DNA from 3 places in the Paenibacillus sp. FSL E2-0190 genome. Region 3 is predicted to be linked to each of the others. Evidence: riboswitches for the same ligand, from Rfam matches in the RefSeq annotation. Region 3 holds a riboswitch; each other region holds the start of a gene.
What was found. A riboswitch is a leader RNA that binds a small molecule or an ion and turns the genes downstream of it on or off. The one in region 3 is predicted to bind thiamine pyrophosphate.

Region 1 (3,283 bases), 1.7 Mb from region 3:
GCGATTCGTCCCGATCGGCGCACCAAGCGGCATCACAGCAGCAGCACCGGCATCTCTCAGACGTAAAGCAGCCGAAAGGTCCGGACTCATATATGGCAATACTACAAAACCCTCCGCTGCTAAAATCTCTGTAGCTCGTATGGTCTCCAGATTATCTGGAAGCAGGTATTTCTGATCATTGATCACTTCGATCTTGACCCAGTTCCCCAGTCCCGCAGCTCTTGCTAATCTTGCAATACGGACTGCCTCTTCCGCTGTACGCGCTCCTGAGGTATTAGGCAGAAGAGTCATGTGGCCGGGAATGTGGTTCATGATATTTTCTGCTCCACCTTGCGGGTCCACTCGGCGAAGCGCTACAGTAATCACCTGAGAACCAGAGCTTGCGATCACTTCGGGGATCAACGTATTCCGGCTATATTTTCCGGTTCCGATAAATAATCTACTGGTTAATTCGATACCGCCAATATGTAACGGGTCATGCATGAAATTACCTCCCTTTGGTTCTTATAAATTTCTCAAAATTCTATACCGCTCCATCTCAACCCCCACCAACAAAGTGCACCAGTTCCAAACGATCATCCTCGCTCAGAGCAGTACTTTCATAATTCTCCTTACTGACAATTTCTCCATTCAGCTCAATGATCATCAGACGACCTGACCACTCAGGAAGACTGATCAAATCAGCTATAGTTTGAATACCACCAGAACACTCTGCGGATTTCCCGTTAATCAACAGCTTCATTCTGAATCACCCCCTTCGCCCGTGCTGTTACCTCCAGGCTATGAATGAACCGCCTTATGAATAGCTTTGGCGGCCTCATAAGGATCATCCGCTCCGCAAATACCGGACATCACAGCAACTCCTGCCGCACCTTTCCTGATGATCTGCGCCGCATTAGCGGGGCTAATTCCGCCAATCGCAATTACAGGAATAGAGCTGGTCTTCACCGTTTCTGCAAGCAGCTCTAACCCACGTGCGGGCAGCCCTAACTTGCTATCCGAGGGAAATACATGACCAAACAAGCAATAATCAGCTCCCTGCTCTGAGGCATTCGCCGCTTCTTCCGGAGAATGAACCGATCTCCCCAGCCGAAGCTGAGGTGCAATTCGCCGGGCTGTACCCGGACTCAGACTGTGCCAGGCCAACTGAACCCCCGCGGCACCAGCTGCCAAGGCTACATCTATTCGGTCGTTGATTATCAGTTTGGTAGCGGGCATACCGGCAGCCAACAGCTCCTGTGCCGCAGCGAGTAGTTCGTGTGCAGGACATTGCTTATCTCTCAGGTGAATATAATCGACCCATATCTGCACCGTGACAGCTAGTTCAACAAAATGTCTCAGTTGCAGCTTGCCGTCTGATATTAGATGGATCTCAGCTTGCAATATCACGATCTCCTCTCTCACTTCCCTATAGGTCAGTAAAAAACAAAAAAACTGCCTCCCGTAAGGAAGGCAGTCAGAATCTGTATATAGACGGCACTATAAATAGCCCGATAACAGAAATTCGTCCTCCACTTCCCTACGCTGGTCTTAACCAGATCAGGTTCAAAGGGTCCGGAAATCCATTCCGTCTCAGCCAATCGGCACCCCTAGTGACATAAATATACAATTTTAAAATGCTAACGTGGTTTATAGTAACATATTTTTTTATTGAAATACACCCATTTATTCACATTAGCTGTACTGATCTAACCGTTTACTACCTCGCCACCATTTACATGAATAACCTGTCCAGTCACATAACTGGAATCGTCAGAGGCCAGATATACATAGGCTGGTGCCAGCTCTTCTGGTTGTCCAGGCCGTTTCATAGGCTGTGTACCTCCAAACTCGCTAACCTGTTTTGCATCAAAGGTAGAGGGAATCAGCGGTGTCCAGATTGGACCTGGTGCAACACCGTTTACCCGTATGCCCTTCTCTGCCAGATTCGTGGACAAGGATCGTGTGAAGCTAAGAATAGCTCCTTTAGTTGATGAATAGTCCAGCAGCTGCGGGCTTCCGCGATAAGCGGTAATTGAAGTTGTATTTATAATGGTAGATCCTGCTTTTAAATGAGGCATAGCTGCTTTTGTTAAATAGAACATCGCAAATATATTCGTACGGAAAGTACGCTCAAGCTGCTCGGAAGTAATATCCTCGATCTTAGCTTGCGGATGTTGCTCTGCCGCGTTATTGATGAGAATATCAAGCTTTCCTAAGCCCTCCACCGTCTGTTTAATAAGATCCTTACAGAATTTCTCGTCACCGATATCACCTGGAATTAGGATACATTTGCGGCCTTCCTGCTCGACCTGACGTTTAGTTTCCTCTGCATCTGAGTGTTCATTAAGATATGAAATGACCACATCAGCGCCTTCTTTAGCAAAAAGCACAGCAACTGCACGCCCAATTCCGCTGTCTCCACCGGTAATTAATGCCGCCTTGTCTTGCAGTTTACCTGCTGCTTTATAATTTGCCGGCTCGTATTTGGGCAGCGGCGTCATTTCACTCTCAATCCCTGGCTGATGATGCTGCTCCTGTGGGGGTAAGGTTTTTGTAGCTTGTTTATTGTTGCCTGACATCTTCCCTATCTCCTCTCGTTAAGCAAATTGATAGTTAACTGATCGTCTTAGGATGGCACAACTATGCACGTTTATACGCTGGGTTTGTCATTTTCTTAAATTGCTTTACGAATCTTACTTACCACAATGAAAGTAGAAATAAACAACCGTGAGAGATACACTGCTGTAAGTGGAGAGGAATTCACTGCATACAAATAGACACAGCATCGCTGCTGTGCCTTGAATTGTTCACCCTGACTATTTTAGAGAAGAAACATGATTTTCTGCATTCACTTCATGTTCCAGCACCCACATAAAGTACAGAGCTTTGGCCGCTTTCTCCCGGGTCACTATAGCTTTAGGTTCTAGTTCTGTCCCATTGACCATTTCGCCTCTGGCAATCCCCACTTCAGATCTAATGAGTCCTAATTCATATGCACTTTTCACTTTTGAAATTAAATAAGGAGAAATGTCCGCTGTATCAACAAGCTGCGTCCAGGATACAAGAGGATAGTACATCGCACCTCTAGCTCCTGGCTCCAGATTCGAATCATAGCCAGGATCTCCTGGCACTACTGCTATGCCGTTATAATCAGTCATGTACTTAGGTTTATTAGCAAACTTTATTTGGTAAACGTCATAGAGAATAGCACCCATCGTTTCACGTGACAGCTTACCTTTCGGATAATAGGCAAGATCTGATCTTTCCACTTTCATTAACTTAGAAATACTGCGTGTGAATT
Region 2 (3,283 bases), 1.2 Mb from region 3:
ATTGATCACGCCAACGAAATTCAAAACGGGCTTTCGAAAGAGCATTATCCCGATCTTGTGCTCCTTTATGCCCTTTCGCCAAATCTGCGGCATGAGCCGCTATTTTATAAGTAATGACCCCTACACGTACATCTTCCTTATTAGGCAGGCCAAGATGCTCCTTCGGAGTTACGTAACACAACATTGCTGTACCGAACCAACCAATCATCGCTGCACCTATAGCAGAGGTAATATGATCATAACCAGGCGCAATATCTGTAGTCAGTGGACCTAATGTATAAAAAGGGGCTTCGTTACAAGTTTCAAGTTGCTTATCCATATTCTCTTTAATCAAGTGCATCGGCACATGTCCTGGACCCTCTACCATCACCTGTACATCATGACTCCAAGCTATAGCTGTTAATTCACCTAACGTCTCTAACTCGGCAAATTGTGCTTCATCATTCGCATCAGCAATCGAACCCGGACGTAATCCATCGCCTAGGGAAAAAGAAACATCGTACAGCTTCATGATTTCACATATCTCTTCAAAATGTGTATATAAAAAGTTCTCTTGATGATGCGCAAGACACCATGCCGCCATGATGGAGCCACCTCTTGAAACAATGCCTGTCATACGTTGTGCAGTCAACGGGATATAACGAAGCAGAACCCCCGCATGAATGGTAAAATAATCAACCCCTTGCTCCGCTTGCTCAATGAGCGTATCACGGTATACTTCCCACGTTAAATCTTCCGCTTTCCCATTCACTTTTTCCAACGCTTGATAGATAGGCACCGTTCCAATAGGAACAGGAGAATTACGGATGATCCACTCGCGTGTCGTATGAATGTTTTTACCTGTTGAGAGATCCATTATATTATCTGCACCCCAGCGGGTGGCCCATCTCATCTTCTCTACCTCTTCCTCTATGGATGAGGATACTGCGGAATTTCCTATATTGGCATTGATCTTCACTAAAAAATTGCGTCCAATAATCATTGGTTCACTCTCTGGATGATTGATATTCGCTGGGATGATGGCGCGGCCGCGGGCTACTTCATCTCTTACAAATTCCGGTGCCACATTCTCACGAATCGCAACGTATTCCATTTCCGAAGTAATAATCCCTTTGCGTGCATAATGCATTTGAGAGACATTACGCCCCTTTTTCGCTCGCAAAGGTTTTCTATGGAGCGCTGGAAACACTTCCGCCACAGCTTTTCCTGTTGCATTCCCGTTATCTTCAGGCTTCACGGTTCTTCCTTCGTACGCTTCTGCATCCCCTCGTTCCTCAATCCAGCTTAGACGATTGGGCTCTAACCCCTGACGAATATCAGTATGAATATTAGCATCCGTGTAAGCCCCGCTTGTGTCATAAACATGAATTGGGGCATTCTCCTCTTCGCCGTCTATGCCCGCAGTTGGACTAAGTGAGATCTCCCGCATAGGCACCTGAATATCAGACCGTGAACCCTTTACATACACTTTTTGACTTGCTGGAAAAGCTGATAGATTGATTGGATCGTTGTTCAATTCGCTTGTCATCTCAATTCCTCCTATAAGGTGATTTGATCAAGCGGAGACGGTCTACTCCCCACACATAGAAAAGGCCACATCTGTATAAGATGCGGCCTTAGAGTAGACAAATAGAAATAGAGCTCCATTTCCTCCGCTGGCATTATCCAGATCAGGTTTGACGGTCGATAGTTATAACTATCCTCTCAGCCTGGTCCCACCAAGCTCCCGTGACTATATAATTGCTACTTCAAAGTATAACCGAAAAGAGAGAATTATCCAAATCTACTCAAATGTGAGATCAATGTATACGTTAGTTTAACACCAATACCCCAAATCCTTCCAGAAGCACCTCGCCCGACAATGTTGTGCCGCTCAGTAAATCTGTTTTGGTCTCACGAAGATGGATCGTGACAGGAGTCTCACTATAATTAAGCAAAAAAGCATAACTGGAAGAAGCTCCGGTACGGACTTGCAGCTCTACCTCTTCTGGGAGCTCCAGCCAATCTGCTGGCGATTGTAGATCAATTAAATTTATGATCTCAGCCGCTGCCTGTTCATTAAATACGGCTCCGTAATACCAAACCTCACCCTTGCCGCGACGATTTTTAGTTACCGCCGGTTTTCCCGCATAATAATCAGAGGCGTAAACCGCCATCACTTCAACCGAAGCTTCCTCTATTTTGAGAATATCATTAAAGTCATCTGCTCCTGTAACGACTTCGGTCACGCCCGACCAGCTAATTGTTGTTGGCTGACGACTGCCCTTAACCATTGTGAATTCTTCAACTGTGATCCCGCATAGATCCTTAGCAGCACCTGGGAAAGGACGCATATAACATTGACCGCGCTCATCCTTATAGCCAGTTCTACAGCCGAAGATCAGTTTGCCGCCTTGCTGAACATATTCATCCAGCAGTGCTGCTGTCTCATCTGTCATAATCGCTGGGTGAGGATAGATAAGCACGTCGTACCTTGCAAGCTCCTCCAGCGTTGTTTTTTTGCGTAAATAGAGTACGTCATTCGGGATATGCTTCCGCTGAAGCGCCTTGTACCACTCCTTATTGCTCTTCCACATAAACGGGCCATGCCAAACATCGTATTCTCCATCCCACTCATTGTCATAATCACGTACAATAGCAATGTTAGCCTGATTACGAGTACCGACAAACGCATGACCTGCTGCTGCCAGCTCCTGACCGATCTGCCCCGCTTCCCGCACTCTCCGGTTAGGCTGATTATGATAGTCATTGATTCCATGCCAATAAATTTCATTGCCCATCGTAGCTGTCCGCCAGCGGAAATATAACACCATATCTGCTCCATGAGCGATCGACTGATAAGTCCATAACCGCATCTGCCCGGGCTTTGGAGAAGGCATATCCATCCGGTTCACCCAGCCACCCGGGCCTGACTGCTGCTCCATAATGCAGAAATTCGGGGATATCGAACGAACAACAGATAACGACAGTCCCCAGCCTCTATCATTCAGCGGATTCCGCTCATTCGGGTCATAAAAAATAGTAGAGAACTGAGGATAGGAATCATAGCTGAAGAAATCCAACAGTTCATCCGTCATTTCATGGCTATCGAGATGCCCGAACAGACCGTTCGTGGTTACCCACTGCTTAGGGGCAAGTTTACGGATGATATCCGCTTGGTTTTTGGCAAAAGAAATTGTATTGTCCGAAATAAACCGTTTTTCATCCAATGCCTGATGAGGATTGGGTTGCTTAGGTACTGGAGTCGGACGTGGAAGATAGACCTGAGACCAGTCACTATAGC
Region 3 (3,283 bases):
CAAGGATGGACGATGAATGAATGAGTCTTCAACTGAGCCTTTGTTACATACTGCGCTCATGCAGTTTATATTTCCCTTTTCTATAAAAAAGGGCGATTCTAAGCAGCTTATCCAGCAATTACAGGACGACGGCTTCACACGTTTTTTTCTGGATAATAAAGAGCTTGAAGCTGCCTATTACGGAGATGGCTACTGTGTTTCCCATGAACGAATGGAGCGCACCTATTTACCGTTTGCTGCACATGTCCTTTTTCCACGCAGGAAGGATGCCGACTCGTTTCGCCGTTTTTCCAGAGTAAATAATCTCGACTGCATTCTGGAGATTCCGCAGCAATCTATATTTTTCAAAATTCTCTCGACGGATATATTCATATGTCCTTTTCAGCTTGGATTCGTGACGATACGTGTCCAGCTGGAGGGGGATTCAATTCCCTTTAGTATTGCCCTAGAATTCGCGGATCGTTTCCGTGCGCTAGAGAATACCTTCATACAGGATGATTACACTTATATTCATTGCGGGGAACAGACCTATGAGATGGTAGAGGATTTTGTCTTCCGAAATTTGGTGGATGGACTGGAGCCATATCTGGATCAATCGGATATCAATGGGGCTTATTTCGAGACCCTTCCTTTTTTCGTAGATGAAAGAATGCAGGTGCAAGCTTTTTACGGCTTTCAGAATGAAGAAAGCTCTGATGAGATTAGTGTAAATCTACGCTATCGCGCCTCACAGCTTGATGGAATTAATCTGAACGGAAAGCCCTATGCCAGTGCCAGCGATCCAGCGTATATTGCAAACTATTGTCATGAGCATTCCTATAATCGCTGGGGTCCAGACACATATTATATGATGAATGAGCAAACCTTTTGCTGCATGACCCGCGCTGAACAGGAGATTGCTGTTAGTCTAGCCAACCAGATGTACGGGCAATATTATTACGGATTTTTACTCAATATTTTCCACAAAATCGTTCTGCTAAAGCTCGCCAATATGCACTCCCGACTTCGGATTAATCATGATTATGAGGAAATAGACAATCTAATCTACTCCATCAATAAGTTCTCGGCAAAGTTCTACTTCTTGGAGTTGATTTCCCAGTCGCAGGGCCGGGAGATATTTCTTCAGCTGCGTAAAGTATACGGAAACGACGCTTTGTTCGAGGAAGTGAAAGAAACCTTAAATGACCTGTTTCAGTATCAGGATAAGTTTCAGTCCAAGCGACGGGATAATCTGCTGATGATTCTTACTGTATTTACGGTAGTAAGCGGGATTTACGGCATGAATCAGGTCATTGACGATCTGGATGGAAAGATTCAATGGAGTAAAATGATTGGTTATTCTCCCTTTGAATTTCTTGCCCTCTTCGTGATCATGAGCGGGATTCTGATCAGCGTTGTCCTCACGCTAGGGGCGCTGGTTAGTGAGCTTAAACGGCGTCACCGCAAGAAATATAAAGATCTAGACTAGCAAAAAAGAAACTACTTGATTGGAAAAATTCAGGAGTGCACTACTAGACATTCCGAGTACAGCCGTCTATAATACACCGTATGCGAGAAATATAAGATATAAAGTATGGGTACAAAACTTATGCTTACTTATATTGCACATAGAAATACCCGTTAACTTCATAGAACCAGGGGTGCTGGAATTGGCCGGCTGAGATTGTATCCCACAAGATACTGACCCTTATACCTGATCTGGATAATGCCAGCGTAGGAATCGCCAATTGGTTCTGGTCCCTGTGACCTTAACTAACCTTGCGCCAAGCCAGCGTCCCGATCACTCGGGGCGCTTTTTTTGTAAGATCACTAAAAGATGTAGAAAAACGTACATACTACACTTTACGGTTCATGTTGTGAAGACGGGATTCTTGTAACCTTAAAGGAGAGAAGAAGACATGCACCTTAAAAAAGCACTTACGTTGTGCCTCACCTGTGTACTCATTCTTGCCATTGCCGGATGCGGCAGCAACAATGGGAATACAGCCGGAAACAAAGCAAATGCTACTGATCCAACTGCTGCGGCTGGGACGGATGCTCCAAAAGAGCTCACCAAAGTTAAAGTCGCACTCGACTGGACACCGAACACGAATCATACCGGTCTATACGTAGCTAAGGATCTTGGTTACTACGCTGAAGAAGGTCTGGACGTCGAGATCGTTCAGCCAGGCGCAGCGGGTTCTGATACTATGGTTACTTCTGGCGAAGCCGCATTTGGCATCAGCGCCCAAGAAGGATTAACACTAGCCCGTCTACAAGGCGTGCCCCTTGTCTCGATAGCAGCTATTATTCAGCATAATACGTCGGGATTCGCTGCTCCAGTAGATCGCAATATTAAATCACCAAAGGATTTCGAAGGTAAAACCTACGGAGGCTGGGGCTCACCGGCCGAAGAAGCAGCCATGAAAGCTATCATGGATCCTGAAGGTGGCGATGTGAAAAAGGTGAAGCTGATCAGTATCGGTGAAGCTGATTATTTTACCGCCGTCAAACGTGACATTGATTTCGCCTGGATTTTCTACGCTTGGACTGGTGTTGAGGCTGAGTTGCGTGGCGAGCCATTGGATATGCTGTACTTAAAGGATTATGCGCCGCAGCTCGATTATTACACGCCTGTGCTGACGACGAGTGAGAAGCAAATTGCAGATCATCCTGATCTGGTGAAGGCCTTCATGAAAGCCACATCAAAAGGTTATCAATATGCCATAGATCATCCGGAAGAGGCTGCCGGTATGTTATCGAAGGCCGTTCCTGACCTGGACGCCGACCTTGTCCTAGCTAGCCAAAAATGGCTTAGCCCAAAATACAAGGACGATGCTGCCCGCTGGGGCGAGCAAAAAACCGAGGTCTGGCAGAATTATGGCGACTGGATGTACGATCTGAAGTTGCTGGATAAACCGCTGGATGCTGCTAGTGCATTCAGTAATGATTTTTTACCGGCGGAGTAAACAACAATTGTAATGAATTACTTCGTTATCAAAGTTGGCTTTTTAAACTTACCTTATAAAATGAGAGGATTGATTATTGTGGCTAACACCCTACTAAGCATTCAAGTAATTCCAAAAACTCCGAACAATGAGGATTCCATCCCATACGTAGATAAAGCGATTGAGGTCATTCAGAAATCCGGTGTTAAACATCAAGTGAATCCACTGGAAACCACAATGGAAGGTGAGCTTAGCGAGCTGCTGGAGGTTGTGCGTCAGATGCAGGAGGCGTTGATCGAAGCAGGCAGTCCAAGCGTAATTTCGCAGATCAAAATCGCTCATAATCCTAACGGAAT

Region 1: linked by a shared signal. The riboswitch ahead of NST25_RS09480 (thiamine phosphate synthase) and the one ahead of NST25_RS02120 (ABC transporter substrate-binding protein) in region 3 are both predicted to bind thiamine pyrophosphate.
Region 2: linked by a shared signal. The riboswitch ahead of thiC (phosphomethylpyrimidine synthase ThiC) and the one ahead of NST25_RS02120 (ABC transporter substrate-binding protein) in region 3 are both predicted to bind thiamine pyrophosphate.

What each region holds. Positions count from the first base shown of each region.
Region 1 covers NZ_CP150306.1:2,228,812-2,232,094, reverse strand. The annotation lists gene NST25_RS09490 (thiazole synthase) at 1-483, opposite strand, end outside; gene thiS (sulfur carrier protein ThiS) at 539-742, opposite strand; gene NST25_RS09480 (thiamine phosphate synthase) at 781-1,383, opposite strand; TPP riboswitch at 1,500-1,601, opposite strand; gene NST25_RS09475 (SDR family oxidoreductase) at 1,689-2,561, opposite strand; gene NST25_RS09470 (GDSL-type esterase/lipase family protein) at 2,799-3,283, opposite strand, start outside.
Region 2 covers NZ_CP150306.1:6,281,281-6,284,563, forward strand. The annotation lists gene thiC (phosphomethylpyrimidine synthase ThiC) at 1-1,528, opposite strand, end outside; TPP riboswitch at 1,632-1,740, opposite strand; gene NST25_RS27535 (beta-galactosidase) at 1,812-3,283, opposite strand, start outside.
Region 3 covers NZ_CP150306.1:480,016-483,298, reverse strand. The annotation lists gene NST25_RS02125 (hypothetical protein) at 17-1,468, shown strand; TPP riboswitch at 1,627-1,737, shown strand; gene NST25_RS02120 (ABC transporter substrate-binding protein) at 1,899-2,948, shown strand; gene NST25_RS02115 (MTH1187 family thiamine-binding protein) at 3,027-3,283, shown strand, end outside.